DNA from 2 places in the Salinicoccus sp. RF5 genome. Region 1 is predicted to be linked to the other one. Evidence: predicted binding sites of a transcription regulator. Region 1 holds the regulator's gene; the other holds the start of a gene.
What was found. The regulator LexA, encoded in region 1, represses DNA repair genes until DNA is damaged. The targets are predictions, from matches to a motif close to CGAACATATGTTCG.

Region 1 (7,599 bases):
CTTTTCAGCCATGGCCATGCCGACGCTCATCGCGAAGCCTTGGCCAAGAGGGCCGGTAGTGATCTCGACACCCTCAGTGTGCTTGAATTCAGGATGTCCGGGTGTTTTTGATTCATACTGCCTGAAATTCTTCAGCTCCTCCATCTCCAGCGCACCGCTCAGGTGGAGCAGGCTGTAGACGAGCATTGAACCATGGCCGGCACTGAGTACGAAACGGTCCCGGTTGAACCAATCCATGGAATTCGGGTTGAAGTTCAAGTGACGGCTCCAAAGCGTGTACGCCATCGGTGCGGCCCCCATCGGGAGTCCCGGGTGCCCGGAATTCGCTTTTTCAACCGCATCGATTGAAAGTGTTCTGATTGTGTTGATCGCAAGCTGATCGGTTTTATCGAATGTCATAGTCATGCTCCTTTATTCTCTGATATTTTTTTCCTGTTGAATGCGTTTAAGTTTTTCAGGTGTTACATCATTGCCTTCTGGATCGACCACCTTGGTGTTCTCCACCTGTTTTCTGAAGGAGGATCGGAAATTCTCAAGATACTCTTCCCTGAGCCCCTTCAACTCTTCAAGTTCTTCCTTATTGATGCTGTCCGCCTTCTTTTTGGCGGCCAGTGCATTGATACGTTGCAGTTTTTCCTTTTCAAGCATTGCGAAACCTCCTGTCCACTCACATATAATTTAACACAAAAAAAAGTATGAGACCATTCCCATACTTGATAATCACTTTATAAAGCCGATCATTTCCATCAGCTGGTCCATATGCGTCCGTTCGGCGTACTGTTCGTCCGGAACAGGCGTTTCATCATCAGGCTCCATGATATCCATCTCCGTCACTACTTCATACTCATCTATATATACGATATCGGAATGTGCGTTCTCTGTATTATGGGAATCGAACATGAATATAAGACCGGCAACCAGGGCAAATGCAAAAATGGCACTCAACAGCTTGAATTCTTTCACTTTCATAGCGTCCCCCTCCAGAACATGTGTTTGTATCCACATGGTAACAGAACATCTGTTCCGGGTCAACAAGATTACGAACAAACGTTTGTAACACCACCATATATATGGTAAAATTGAATCAATAATGAGCCGGAGGTATATATATGAAGCCGCTAACAGATAGACAGAAGCAGATATATCAGTTTATAAAGACTACCGTACATGAGAAGGGCTATCCGCCAAGTGTCAGGGAAATAGGCAATGCGGTCGGCCTGCAGTCAAGCTCCACCGTCCATGGACACCTCGCCAAACTGCAGGAGAAGGGATATATAAAGCGGGATCCGACGAAGCCGCGGGCCATCGAAGTCATTACGGAGGAAAACGAACAGTATGGTCCCGTCATACATGTTCCTGTACTCGGCAAGGTCACTGCCGGTCTGCCGATCACTGCAGTCGAGAACATCGACGAATACTTCCCGCTGCCGGAACACTTCACGGCAAACCATAACAGTGAAATCTTCCTGCTGAATGTCGTCGGCGACAGCATGGTCGAAGCCGGCATACACGACGGTGACCGTGTCATCGTACGCAAGCAGAATATTGCGCATAACGGTGACATCATCGTTGCGATGACTGAAGAGGATGAAGCGACTGTCAAGCGCTTCTATAAGGAGAACGGCTACTACAGGCTCCAGCCTGAGAACTCCGCCATGGAACCGATCATACTGGACAGCGTGACCGTACTCGGCAAGGTCGTAGGACTCTTCCGGTCCTTCTGATGATTCCAGACAATAAAGGGCGCCTACCATTTTGGTAGGCGCCCTTTCTATTATCGCTTTTCCCATGCCACCCTGTCCATTCCAATCTCTTTCGATCGGCTATCTGCCAAGTATTATTCTTACCTGCTCCAAAATATCTTTCGCATCTTTCGTATCATTCTCATGTGTTTTACTGATCAACTGCATCCCCTCGTTCTACTTTTTCTATCAGGATGGGCCTTCAGGAAAAGATATAATCTTTAAAAAAGCATTTTAACGCTTTCTTTCCACTTCCCCTTGGAAACGTTTTCAAACACTTTTATTTGTATAATATTATACCATAAGAAAAATATTCCATCTACTTCTGGATATAATTTTCTGTGTAATATGGAATATCTTCATCATTGTATGCTGTACCTGTCCCAAGATGCGTGAATTCAGGCTTCAACGTGTTCACCCGGTGCTCCATCGAATTCATCAGGCTATGGTGCGAGAAGATCGGTGATGTATGGCCCATGGCGATGTTCTCGCCAGCCATGCGGTAATCCACTCCGGCTGCATCGACACGGTCCTTCAATGTTTCCCCATCGGGCGAATCATGGTTGAAGTAGTCGTTTTCCGCCATGTCCTCACTGTGTCCCTGTGCTGCCATGCCTGCTGCCTCATAGGCTTCGAGCGGCTGCACTCCATACTCGTGCCGGGTCGCATTCACAAGCAGATGGTTCATCCTTGAATTGTCCACGGCCTCCGGGTGGTTGTACAGTTCCTTGCCTGCTTCGACCTCCTCCTTCATCACTACAAGTGTTCCATTGACCTTGTCGTCTTCATGGAGGTCATAGAAAAAATAGACGTACCTGTCCTTCAGGTCATATACCGCATATTCGTTGCTGTCGACCCTGAGCCGCTTCCATCCCTTTTTGATCGATTCTTCAGGTTCACCGTAGGCCTCCCTGACACTTTCGCGGTCCATACCCTCGATGTTAATGTTGTCGATCGACACATCATCACTGTTGGTATAGGCCCCTGTGACCAATCCGTCATTGACGAGCACCATCCTGAACCTGCCGTAGTCTTCCTCGACGACGAAATCCCCTGCATATTCACTTCCGAGCACTTCCTGGCCATCGATATCATATTCACCCTCCATGGCCACTTCGATCTCTTGGGTCTGTGCACTATTGATCTCGTGTATGGTGCTCATATCATAGGTCGGATACACATACGTCTCCAGCCATTCCACAGCATATTCCCTGTTCAGACCATCCTTGAAATCGTAGGAATGGACTGCTGGGGCGAGGATCGTGGAAACGATATAGATGATGATGATGAAGAAGAGTTTCCCTGGCATGGCTGCACCTCCTTTTTTAAAGTTTAAAAAGAGTAATTAAACGGATGTCTAATTACTCATTGATGTGTATATTCGGTTTGTCTTTTTTCAATATACCCCGGGTCGACGATATTGTTGTCCTGATCGACGATTACCACTTTTGGCTCATAACCATCCAATTCACGCTCATCGACCTGGACATAGCTGATGATGATGATGACATCACCAACCTGCACCTTTCTTGCGGCGGCACCGTTCAGGCATATTTCACCAGAGCCGCGCTCCCCTTCGATGACATATGTTTCAAGGCGTTCGCCGTTATTGTTGTTGACGATCTGCACCAATTCATTCGGCAGGATGTTCGCCGCTTCAAGCAGTACCGGATCGATTGTAATGCTGCCTACATAGTTGAGGTTGGCCTCTGTGACGACCGCCCGGTGTATTTTACCGTTCATCATTGTCCTGATCATTTTTTATCACCATCATATTATCTATTAACCGTGTTCTTTCGAACTTAACAGCAATGAATATTATAACATCACCGTCAATGTTTTGAACAGGATTTAGATCGGGATGGGTGAATATCTGAAGGTCATCTATCATGCCGGAAGTGTGATCTTCTACATGAGCTTCGATGCGTTCCTTGACTTCCCCGGCATCAGAGACACCCTCCTGTATCATATCACGACCCATTTCAAGTGCCCGATTGATCTCCGGCGCCTCGGCACGTTCCGTCTCGGACAGGTTGACGTTCCTGCTGCTTTTGGCAAGCCCATCCGCTTCCCTTTCGGTCGGCACCCCCACGATGTCGATGTCGTGGTTGAAATCCGCCACCATTCTCCTGATGATCATCAGCTGCTGGCGGTCCTTTTCACCGAACACTGCAAAATCGGGCCGGATGATGTTGAACAGCTTGTTCACGACTGTCACGACACCTTCGAAATGACCCGGGCGCCTCACGCCGTCGAGGATTGAGGCCATCGTGCGGAGGTGGAGTTCAAGCTCCGGCGTCTTCGGATACATCTCCGCCTCTGAGGGGTGGAAAACGACATCCACCCCATGCGCCCTGCAGATTTCAAGATCGCGTTCAAGGTTCCTCGGGTAGCTGTCCAGATCCTCATCCGGGCCGAACTGGAGCGGGTTGACGAATATGCTCACCGCCACGATGTCCCCCTTTTTTTTGGCTGCCTCCACCAGTGCCATATGCCCTTCGTGGAGGGCGCCCATCGTCGGTACCAGTGCGACGCTTTTCCCGCGATGCCCATCCAGTATATTGCGTACTTCCTTTATTGTATCCGCTGTCTTCATCATTCCTCAAAAACCTTTCTCTTGTATGTTGTATCCTCATCCGGGAACCGGGCAGCCTTGACCGCTTCGGCGTATGCCCTGAGCCCGTCCACGCCGGCCGTATTGAAATCTGCGTACGGCTTGACGAATTTCGGCAGCCGATCGGTCCCGTACTGCAGCACATCATGGTAGACGAGCACCTGGCCGTCCACATCCACACCCGCACCGATTCCGATGGTCGGAATGGAGAGGGTGCTCGTGATTTTGCCGGCGAGGTCGGAAGGGATGGCTTCAAGCACCACCATGCATGCACCGGCCGTTTCCACTGCCTTGGCGTCCTCGATCAGCTGCATCGCGGCATCATGTGTGCCGGCCTGCATCCTGAAGCCCGTGACACCGACAGACTGCGGGGTGAGTCCAAGATGGCCGACGATCGGTACACCGGCAGCCACGGAGCGGCGGATGATATCGAGGCATCCTACGCCCTCCAGTTTGATGGCGTTTGCCCCTGTCTGCTGATAGAGCTTCAGTACATTGCCGACGCTGTCGTCATCATTTCCATGATAGGATCCGAATGGCATATCCACAACGACGTATGTATCCGGTGCTCCGCGTCTGACCGCCTTCGCATGATGGATCATATCATCCATCGTCACCTGCACCGTACTGTCGTAGCCGAGGACTGTCATCCCGAGCGAGTCGCCGACGAGCAGGGTGTCCAGTCCGGCCGCTTCACTCTGCTTCGCACTCGGATAGTCGTAGGCTGTGACCATCGTGATCCGCTCTCCCTCCATTTTCATCCGTTTCCAATCACTTGTAGCTTTCATGATGCTGCCCCTTTCCATTCGAAAGTAATATATTATAATCAGTTTACCATATATTTTATTAGTGCTACATCCAACCAGGAGGGAAATAAATGAAAGTTGCAGTCATCGGCATCGGTGCCGTCGGCAGCGTCATCGCACGTGAAATGATGATGTTGCCACATGATATTACACTCTTCGGCAGGTCACGAAAGGAAGGATTCACCATACAGGAAGACGGTGAACGCCGGCATTACCCCTACACCATCGAGGATATCTCAGCATATGAAGGGGACGCCTTCGACATCATCTTCATCGCCACGAAAGCTACAGCACTCAAGTCCATAAGCGGAATCATCCCTGCAATGGCCCACCGGGATACTGAAGTCATCCTTTGTGAAAATGGCATGGGATTCGACGAATACTTTGATGCACCGGTGCCCGCAGTCGTCTATATCAGCGGCCAGAAGCGTGAGGACCGGATCGAGCACTTCCAGGATGCACGCCTGCTCATCGGGGACAGACCCCTTCCATACACCGACCGCATCATAGATGATCTTGAAAACACGACCGGTGTGGAACTTGAAATCAAGAAGACTGAGGATTTCCGCCGCATCCGCTATGAGAAGCTGCTGATCAATCTCGGCATCAATTCCCTGACCGCCCTGTCGAGCAACACCGCTAAAATATTCGACCTCGAAAATGTTGCCGACCTTACCCGGCGCCTGCTCAGGGAAGGCCTCGACATCATCAACCGGAAGGGGGAGATCATCGATCCATCCTTCATCGACAAGGCGCTGTCGATCTACCAAAGCTACAACCGTGAGATGGGCACAAGCATGTACTATGACGTCATGGCCGAAGCCCGCACCGAATACATGTACATCCAGAAGTACTTCCAGCAGCATAAGGGCGACCTTGATACACCAGTCCTGGACATCATTGTGACCCTGCTCGATGCCTATCAGTATGAGAGGTAGGAATTTGAACGTATTGTGACACTTCTGAATCATCCGTACATCCGGACATGCCGGGTGTTACAATAAAAGAAAAATCAGGAGGTAATCATGAAGAGACTGCTGCTGCCCTTCATCCTTATAAGCATCATACTCGCTGGTTGCGGTTCAGAGGATGCGACCGGTGACATCAAAGCGCTCGTCGACGACTACAGCGCCAACAAGGAAGCGGAAGCCGCTTCGATCACGGGAACTGAACTCCTCATCGGCGAAGATCAGAGCGAGAGGCATTCGTTGCCGCAAGATGAATTCTTCGTCTCCATCGCCCCCTTCATCAACTATACACACCCTTGCGAGTTCCACAGCCTGACCGGCTGTCAGGGTGAACTCTCCTCAACGGAGATGGATGTCCGCATCACTGATGAAACAGGAAAGGTCCATGTCGACGAAACGATGACGACGCTTGAAAACGGCTTCCTTGATTTCTGGCTGCCGCGGGACAGGGAATACAACATCACCATCACCCATGAAGGCCTTTCAACTGAAGGGACGTTCACCACCTTTGAAGACGACTCCACATGCCTGACCGATTTCCAATTGAAATAGCACAGTAAAGAGAGCATACCGCCTGGTATGCTCTCTTCCTATTCAGTACCGTATCTCAGCCATCCCCATGCTTTCGGTACAAAAACGAACATCAAATGATTTTAAAATTCTTTTCACACTAAAATATGAACTTTAATTGAAAATGTTGTTGAATAGTTCGTTTATTATGTTATTATTATATCCATCTTAAATATTGAAGCACTCATATAATCGCAGGGATATGGCCTGCAAGTTTCTACCGGGATACCGTAAATGTCCCGACTATGAGTGGGTAACTTTCGTGGATTGCCGCGAAGCTGCTCATCTCATTGATGTGTGCTTCGGGCTTTTTTGTTTCAAAATAATATTTTGGGGTGTTATTCATGAAGTTGCTCAAAGAAAAGATTCTGGAGGAAGGTGTGGCGCTTTCCGATACGGTGCTCAAGGTCGACCACTTCCTGAACCATCAGATCGATCCGGTACTGATGGTCGAAATCGGCAAGGCATTCAAAGAAAGGTTTGCATCGGAAAAGATAACGAAGATACTGACGCTGGAGTCCTCAGGCATCGCTCCATCCGTCATGGCAGGCCTGGAATTCGGCGTACCGGTCGTATTCGCAAGAAAGAGGAAGTCCCTAACCCTGAGCGAGGGACTGCTCACTTCAAACGTCTACTCCTATACGAAACAGGAGACGAATACCATCGCAGTTGCCGACAAGTTCCTATCCGATGAGGATTCCGTGCTCATCATCGATGATTTCCTCGCCAACGGGGAAGCTGCAAATGCACTTGTCGACATCGTGCAGCAGGCAGGATCAGACATTGCCGGCATCGGCATCGTCATTGAGAAGTCCTTCCAGCCGGGTGGCGGAAAAATGCGCAATGCCGGACACCGTGTGGAATCGCTGGCAAGCATCTCCTCCCTCGAGGATGGAAAA
Region 2 (7,599 bases), on a different contig from region 1:
GTGTTCTGATTAAATGAAAGTTTCCATAGTTGGTGCAGGCAATGGGGGAGTTGTAGCTGCAGCAGATCTGACCGCAAGAGGCCACGAAGTGACGCTGTACCACTCCCTCCAGGCGTTGAAGGACCCCCATGAGGACATCATGCAGGGTAAAGTGAATTTCAAGGGCGAGGCGCTCTATTTCCACAATTTCACCCAAGATCCGCTCGAAGCGGTGAAGGATGCAGAAGTGATCATGACATGTCTGCCGACCCATATACTCGCGCAGATGTTCGATGAACTCATCCCATATCTCGAGGATGGCCAGATGGTCTTCATAAATGGTGCAAGTGCGATGAACAGCATGATGCTCACCAATCTGTTGAAGGAGAAGCGACCCGAAGTTTCGGTTCTGATCGGGGAATCGATGTCCCTGACATATGCTGCACGATATGATTATGAAGAAAACGATGCGGATATCATACTGAGGAGCAAGCATAATCTGTTCAGTGCATATCCGAGCAGTGATACTGAGATAATGATGGAAAAGCTCGGCGTGCTATATGATACGCTCGTACCGGCTGCGAACATCATTGAAACAGCATTGAACAATGGAAACCCGGAGAGCCATCCGGCCCCTTCCATATTGAATACGGGCTTCATCGACAATCATGGGGAGGAGTTCTACCTCTACCGCGACGGGGTGACCCATCATACGGTCAAAGTGATCGAGGCGATAGATGAAGAGCGCCAGAAGATATGCGAGGCCCTCGAATTTGAAGCGCTGGACAAAGCCGCACGTTCGGAAAGAAGCACCTATTTCGAGCCGGGCAAGCCGCTTAAGGAGCAGTACAACGAAAGCCCGGTACTGAAGGATCTGGTAGGTCCCGTGACGTTGAACAACCGGTATGTCGTGGAGGATGTGGGCTACGGTCTTGTCCTGTGGAAGAGCATTGCTGAAGCGGTGGGTGTCGAGACGCCTTCGATCGATTCCATCATCCATCTGACTTCACTGATGCTTGAAGTTGATTTCACGCGGGAGGGACTGACGCTTGAGAAGATTGGTCTGGACGGCACAAAGGACCTGAACGCACAAGTATAGAAATATCCCCGGCTCATCAAGAAGCCAGGGATATCCATCCTATTCATTCTTATTATGGACGATGGTTTCAGCACCGCGGTTTTCGGCAATTTCCTTTGCCCGACTGATTGCGTCATTCTTGTTGTCGTATGTGTTGCTCGGGCGTTTTGCCCCCTTGGTCTGGACTTTCCATTCGTCATCCTCAAAGAAGACCTCCACATTATTGTCTGCAATCTTGCCTCCCTGTGAACCGGGATCCTTTTCATGGTCGGTGACCTTTTCATTTTTGAGTTCATCCAGTTCCTTCTGGGAAGCATCCTGGTACCATTCCTGCGCCTGCTCGGTGCCGATCGGGATGGCACGGCCTTCGTCGTAGCCTTCCTCAAGCAGGGCATTGATGATGTCAATCGCCTTTTTACGCTCCAGCTTCTCCATGTTCTTCAAAGAATCCGGATAGTCGTTCATTGTATAAGGCATCTCCATTTCCCCTTTCATCAATATTTAGTATTATAATACCCATACAGAGGAAAGTTAAAGGTGATAATATGCTGTTTACATTTACCGTAACATCCAAAATGAGGGAAGAGTACATCAATATCGATGCACTTGTCGAGGAAGCACTCGAAAAGAGCGGAGTCGAAGCGGGCATCATGACAATCTTCACTCCGCACACGACGGCCGGAATCACGATCAATGAAAATGCAGACCCTGATGTGACACGTGACCTGGTCTATGGAATGAACATGACGTTCGACAATAAGAAGGAGTACAGGCATGCAGAGGGCAATTCGGACTCCCATATGAAGTCCTCGTTGACGGGTGCCAGCGAGACCCTGATCATAGATGGCGGCGAAGTCATCTATGGCACATGGCAGAGTACCTATTTTGCCGAGTTCGACGGACCGAGGGACCGCAAGGTGCACATCAAAGTGATTGAAGGGTAGAAATAAAAAAACCTGCACCGTGTGGATGCAGGAAAAATAGGAGAAATTTTTAAGAAAATGGAATAGGTTAGTTAATAGTGATTAACTACTATTATAATACTGAATTTTCAGATAAATATCAACCCTCTTTCAAAAGTTTTTGAATGAATTTTAGATTCTCAGGGTAGAGGGGATAAAATACTTCATGGAGGTCAATATGGAATTCATAAAATCATTGCTCAGTTTTTTGCTTAAGCTGATTCTTGTGCTTGTTGTGGTGGGCACCGCCGGTGTGGCCATCCTCGCCTTCTTCCTGAAGAAGGATGTCGATGAGATCAAGGAGTTCACTGAGAAGCTCAAGCATGAACTGGAAGCGGAAAATAAGTAGATCAAAAAAGCTGACCCTCGGGTCAGCTTTTTTGATGGTGCAGGATCACGCGATCCCGTTTCCAGTCTATTCGTTCAGCACACGGTCCAATACTTCAATATTATCCTGCATGATGGACTGGTAGGTGGCTTCCGGGTCATCTTCGTCATTCAATACAGAGAGGTTGTGGAACTCGAGTGGCTCTGTGTCGGTCTCTTCACGTATCGTGTCGGTGATTTTTGAAGTGATGTTCTGCTCGTAAAGGATATAAGGTATTTCCTTGGCTTCAATATCCTCGATGATCTGGGTCAGTTCCTGCTGTGAAGGCTCCTGGTTGTTCAATCCGGATATCCCGACCTGCTCGAAATGGTATCTGTCGGCAAGGTAGCCGATGGATTCATGGGAGATGTAGACGGTGTCACGGAGGGGGGCTTCTGTAATGGAGGCAAGTTCCGCATCAATGTCAGTCAGTTCCTCTTCCAGCGCTTCGAAGTTTTCAGTGTAGTCGGAAGCGTTGTCGGGATCCATTTCCACAAGCTGGTCTTTGATGGCCGAGGCCATTTCTATAGAAAGGTTGGGATCGAGCCAGATATGGGGGTCTGTCCCATTTTCGTGTCCGTGGTCTTCATGTCCTTCTTCACTTTCGTGGTCATGTTCGTCTTCATGTCCTTCTTCAGCTTCCTCATGAGCATGATCGTGCTCAAATGCTTCTTCAGGGATGCCGTCGGCGGCCGGGAAGAATACAGTATGATCTTCTACTGCCCCCCGGATCTTTTGGGAGACCGGATCGAGGTCATCTGCCGTATAGATGAAGAGGTCGCCTTCTGCATATTCGAGCATATCCTTCTGAGTAGGTTCATAAGTATGGATATCGGCACCGTTCGGGTAGATGGTCTCGACCGAAACAGACCCGCCGCCGATCTGCTCGGCAAAACTCTTCAATGGGAATACGGTCGTATAGATTGTCAGTACATCATCGTCTGTTTCATTGGAATCTGTAGTCGATGAACCGCATGCAGCGAGGGCCATCATCAAAAGGGCCATCAAGCCCGGGAATAGATATTTTTTCATAATATACTCCTTCATAACGTAATGATTACGATTTAAAATTATATCGTAATGATTTCGATTAGGCAAGTGCAATTTTAAATTTTAGGCCCTTTCCACAAAAGTGTTGAAAAAATATCGATAAACCTTTAAAATAGTTAAGGCGGTTCAATGTTGATGAGGAACCTGTTATCATTGAAGACCATCGTTTCATCCCCCGGGATGATCAACTGGCCAGTTGAAACGGAGTCCGGGTCAGCTTCCAACAAGCCCCTGGACATGGTATAATAGCAACATTATCCCAATTTGGATGTTCCTCACCGCAAAGCGGAACAGGTAATGAATAAAGGAGGCGTAACTGATGAGAGTAAATGTAACTTTGGCTTGCACTGATTGTGGAGATCGTAACTATATTACGACTAAAAACAAAAGAAACAATCCTGAGCGTATTGAAATGAAGAAATACTGCCCAAGATCCAATAGCTATACAATCCACCGTGAAACAAAGTAACGGGGATGCCGCCCATCGGGCGGCTTTTTTATTTTGTCATAAAGGTGGCGCTTTTGGGTGTATGCTTCGATCTGTAGTGTGGTATATTGGGATAAAAAGGGTATGAAGGAGCGCATTTTTATGACAACGATTATGGATGGCAAAGCAGTTGCGGCACATTTATCAGAAGGGATCCAGCATGCTCTCGAAGAATCGCATAAGCATGGGATCCAGCCGAAGGTCGCCTTTGTGAGGGTGGGGGACCTGTCGGATTCCATCTCCTATGAACGGGCGGCTATGAAAAGGTTCGAGAAGCTGTCCATCGAGACGGAACAGTACCACTTTCCGGAGGATATTTCCGCCAGGGCCTTTCTGACGAAATTCAGGGAGATCAATGAGGATTATTCGATAAATGGCATACTGCTTCTGCAGCCGCTTCCCGAGCACATCGATATGAAGCGGGTGGTGGAACTGATGAACCCGATGAAGGATATCGATGGGATGACGCCTTTCAACCTCGGTCAGGTATTGACCAATGAGAAGAACAGGCTTGAACCATGTACACCGGCGGGTGTGATGGAGATGCTTGATTTCTATGACATAGATCTGAAAGGAAAGAACGTGACAGTCGTTGGAGCGAGTGCCGTAGTCGGCAAGCCGCTCTCACTGCTGTTCATGAACCGGGATGCGACGGTGACGACATGCAACCTCTATACCGATGACCTGGTGGCCAAATGCAGCAATGCAGATGTCATCGTCAGTGCAGCCGGTGCGATGAACCTGATACGCGCCGAGCATGTGAAGGAGGGGGCGATCGTCATCGATGTCGGCATCAACTTCAACGATGAAGGAAAGATGGTCGGCGATGTCGATTATGAAGGAGTAAAGGACAAGGCCTCCTATATCACACCTGTTCCCGGCGGCGTCGGAGCGATTACGACGACCGTCCTCGCCTATCATCTGATGATGGCAACCGACTATCAGAAGGAACCGGTCCTCTTCCTGGAACGCTAGAGAAAAGCCATGCAGAAAATTTTCTGCATGGCTTTTCTGATATCACGCTACAGCATGGTGATGTCCAGGATGTCTATGAATGAAATGAATGTCATTTCGGCATCATCGTCCGGATGATGGCCGATCAGCACCATGCTCCATGTATCGACCTGGACGAGTCTGAGTTCGGCATGGAAACGGAAGCCATCGTAGTAATATTCGACATCTACACACCGTTTCTCATGCAGCGCCTTCTTCAGGATGTGGTTCATCTCATCCAGCCGGTCATCGGACAGGACCGGCCGCTCGATCCGGGTCTGGTCCTCGATCATCCGGTCGACCCTTTCAAACTGTTCGGGCATGGTGGCGAAGGGCGCCCATTTGATCATCCCGCGCCCCTGTGGAATATTGGAGTCGAGTTCATCCATCGGCATATCCCTGTAGTCCATCTGCACCCCCCCTTATTGTCCTGTGCGTCTGTCAACTCCAATTATACGAACATATGTTCGCTATTTCAAGGAGAATTTATCTTTTCATTTAGGGTATGGGAGAGGGTATGCTACTATAATAGAAAAAGATGGAGGAGGAATCAGCATGATCGGGTACGTCGGTACTTATACAAAAGAGCATGGAAAAGGGATATACAAGTTCGATCTGGACACGGAAGCAGTAAAACTGACTGCCGTGGAAGAGGCGGCGGAATCTCCAAACGCGACCTATCTGGATATCGAAAACGACCGTGTATATGCAGTGAAGAAGGGCAAGTCGAAGGCGGGCATCGCCACATTCGAAATCAGCGATCTCGAGACGGGGGAGTTGCGCTTCATCGAAGACTGCTTGGAGGAAGGCGCTTCAGGCTGCCATCTGACGCTCACTTCAGATCAGAATTATATAGTGGATGCGGTCTACCTCTCCGGGGAAATCAGGCTGTACCGCGTGGATGAACGTGGCGTGGCATCAGAGCGTCTGGATATTTTCCAGGTGGAGGGGGATGGCCCCCATGAACGCCAGGACAATCCCCACTCCCATTTCGTCACCGAAACGCCGGATAGGAGATACATCGCAGCGGTGGATCTCGGGGCGGACAAGATTGTGACGCTTGAGATCAGGGACGACAAGCTGCATAAGGTTTCGGAATGCACGGTTGCGGCAGGGAGCGGGCCAAGACATCTGGTTTTTGACGACAGCGGCACCCATGCCTATATTTTCACTGAGCTTTCCAACGAAGTGATCGTCGCCAACTATCATGATGGGGAATTCTTCCCGGTGGAGACATATTCCACACTTCCCGAATCATTCGAGGGGCATTCCCAGGGCGCTGCAATCCGCAAGCATCCGAATGGGAAATACATCTATGTATCGAACCGCGGCCATGACAGCATCGCCGCATTTGAAATCATTGAGGAGGGCAAAGCGCTGAAACGCCTCCAGATCGAGTCCACGAACGGGGACTGGCCGAGGGACTTCAACCTCACACCGGATGGGGACTATCTGATATGTGCCCACGAGCGTTCCCACAACCTTGTACTGTTCAGGGTGAATGACGACGGCACCATCGAACGGCAGGAAGGCGAACTGGAAGTGCCGGAAGGCGTCTTTGTCGGATTCGTCTAAATGAACAGTAGAGGCATATGGGCTGTCCTGGTTCTGATGGCAGTTGCGGTCGGATTGCTTTTTCTGCCGCTGGCGGACCGGACGAGCGGTTCCGAACGGGTCATCGTCGACCATACACTCGAGAAGATCGTCCATCCCGGGTGCTACGACCAGGCGGAGCTCACAAACTATATCGATGAGGTGTCATTCTCCAGGGCGACGGACGAGCTGGGATACCGGATTGAGGATGAATGTTCAAAGGAGCGTCTTCAGGAAGGCAAGGAGAGTGTAATAAGTAAAATATTTAATTGATTCAAGTATGCTGATAATATTGATTTTTCAGAAAACTGGTGATATTATTTGTTCATACCATTTTTTCATTCTTTCAACTATTTTTGGAATTGCCTTCCATAGGAAAACCCCGCCACATTTCAGTGTGGCGGGGTTTTCTGATGTCATTTTATTTTTATATCGTCATACTTCGGGTCACGGATGGCATATGCGACATAGGGACACGTCGGCTGGACTTTCTTGCCGTCCTCACGTGCCATTTCAACCACTTCATCCACCAGGTCCTTTGCCAGTCCCCTGTTGCGGTGGCTTGGCTTCGTGTATGTGCTGGTCACATCATAGTACTCCTCATGATTGTTGTAGATGAGTTCCGCAACGACTTCGTGTCCTTCTTCCAGATAAAGTCTGCCATCTTCCTTCTTCAGCATATAGATGCCTCCTTATGACAATGCTTTTGTAATCTGTGGAACTACCTGCTTCTTGCGTGATACGACACCTTCAAGAACCGCTGAATTCTCATCAAGGGCAACATCGAACGCCTTTTCGATGGATTTGGCATGTGTACCGAGTGCGAGAACCCTGGAGTTGGAGTTCAGGATGTCTGTAACGACGAGTACGAAAAGGTCGTAGCCGTCCTTCTCGATCTGCTCATTGATGGCGGATTCGAGTTCTTCCTTGCGCTCGAAGACTTCATCCACATCGACAACGTTGACCTGGGCGATGCGGGTAGAACGCTCACCCATCTCGAATGTCTTTGCATCACCGGTGATGAGCGCCTCTGCAGACTTGTCGCTCGTGGATGCGCCGGCCTTCAGCATTTCGATTCCATATTCCTCGA

Region 2: the regulator LexA is predicted to act here: its motif matches at 5,373-5,386, upstream of LLU09_RS10490 (YolD-like family protein).

What each region holds. Positions count from the first base shown of each region.
Region 1 covers NZ_JAJGRC010000001.1:571,969-579,567, forward strand. The annotation lists gene tkt (transketolase) at 1-399, opposite strand, end outside; gene LLU09_RS03130 (DUF896 domain-containing protein) at 412-648, opposite strand; gene LLU09_RS03135 (hypothetical protein) at 721-969, opposite strand; gene lexA (transcriptional repressor LexA) at 1,110-1,724, shown strand; gene LLU09_RS03145 (CAP domain-containing protein) at 2,062-3,051, opposite strand; gene panD (aspartate 1-decarboxylase) at 3,108-3,500, opposite strand; gene panC (pantoate--beta-alanine ligase) at 3,475-4,338, opposite strand; gene panB (3-methyl-2-oxobutanoate hydroxymethyltransferase) at 4,338-5,144, opposite strand; gene LLU09_RS03165 (ketopantoate reductase C-terminal domain-containing protein) at 5,234-6,100, shown strand; gene LLU09_RS03170 (CueP family metal-binding protein) at 6,188-6,682, shown strand; purine riboswitch at 6,865-6,966, shown strand; gene LLU09_RS03175 (xanthine phosphoribosyltransferase) at 7,045-7,599, shown strand, end outside.
Region 2 covers NZ_JAJGRC010000003.1:247,886-255,484, forward strand. The annotation lists gene LLU09_RS10455 (NAD/NADP octopine/nopaline dehydrogenase family protein) at 14-1,078, shown strand; gene LLU09_RS10460 (DUF2188 domain-containing protein) at 1,118-1,534, opposite strand; gene LLU09_RS10465 (secondary thiamine-phosphate synthase enzyme YjbQ) at 1,603-2,001, shown strand; gene LLU09_RS10470 (hypothetical protein) at 2,198-2,368, shown strand; gene LLU09_RS10475 (metal ABC transporter solute-binding protein, Zn/Mn family) at 2,435-3,418, opposite strand; gene LLU09_RS12610 (hypothetical protein) at 3,553-3,675, opposite strand; gene rpmG (50S ribosomal protein L33) at 3,756-3,905, shown strand; gene LLU09_RS10485 (bifunctional 5,10-methylenetetrahydrofolate dehydrogenase/5,10-methenyltetrahydrofolate cyclohydrolase) at 4,026-4,898, shown strand; gene LLU09_RS10490 (YolD-like family protein) at 4,946-5,326, opposite strand; gene LLU09_RS10495 (lactonase family protein) at 5,472-6,491, shown strand; gene LLU09_RS10500 (alpha-amylase) at 6,492-6,782, shown strand; gene LLU09_RS10505 (GNAT family N-acetyltransferase) at 6,926-7,189, opposite strand; gene LLU09_RS10510 (manganese-dependent inorganic pyrophosphatase) at 7,202-7,599, opposite strand, start outside.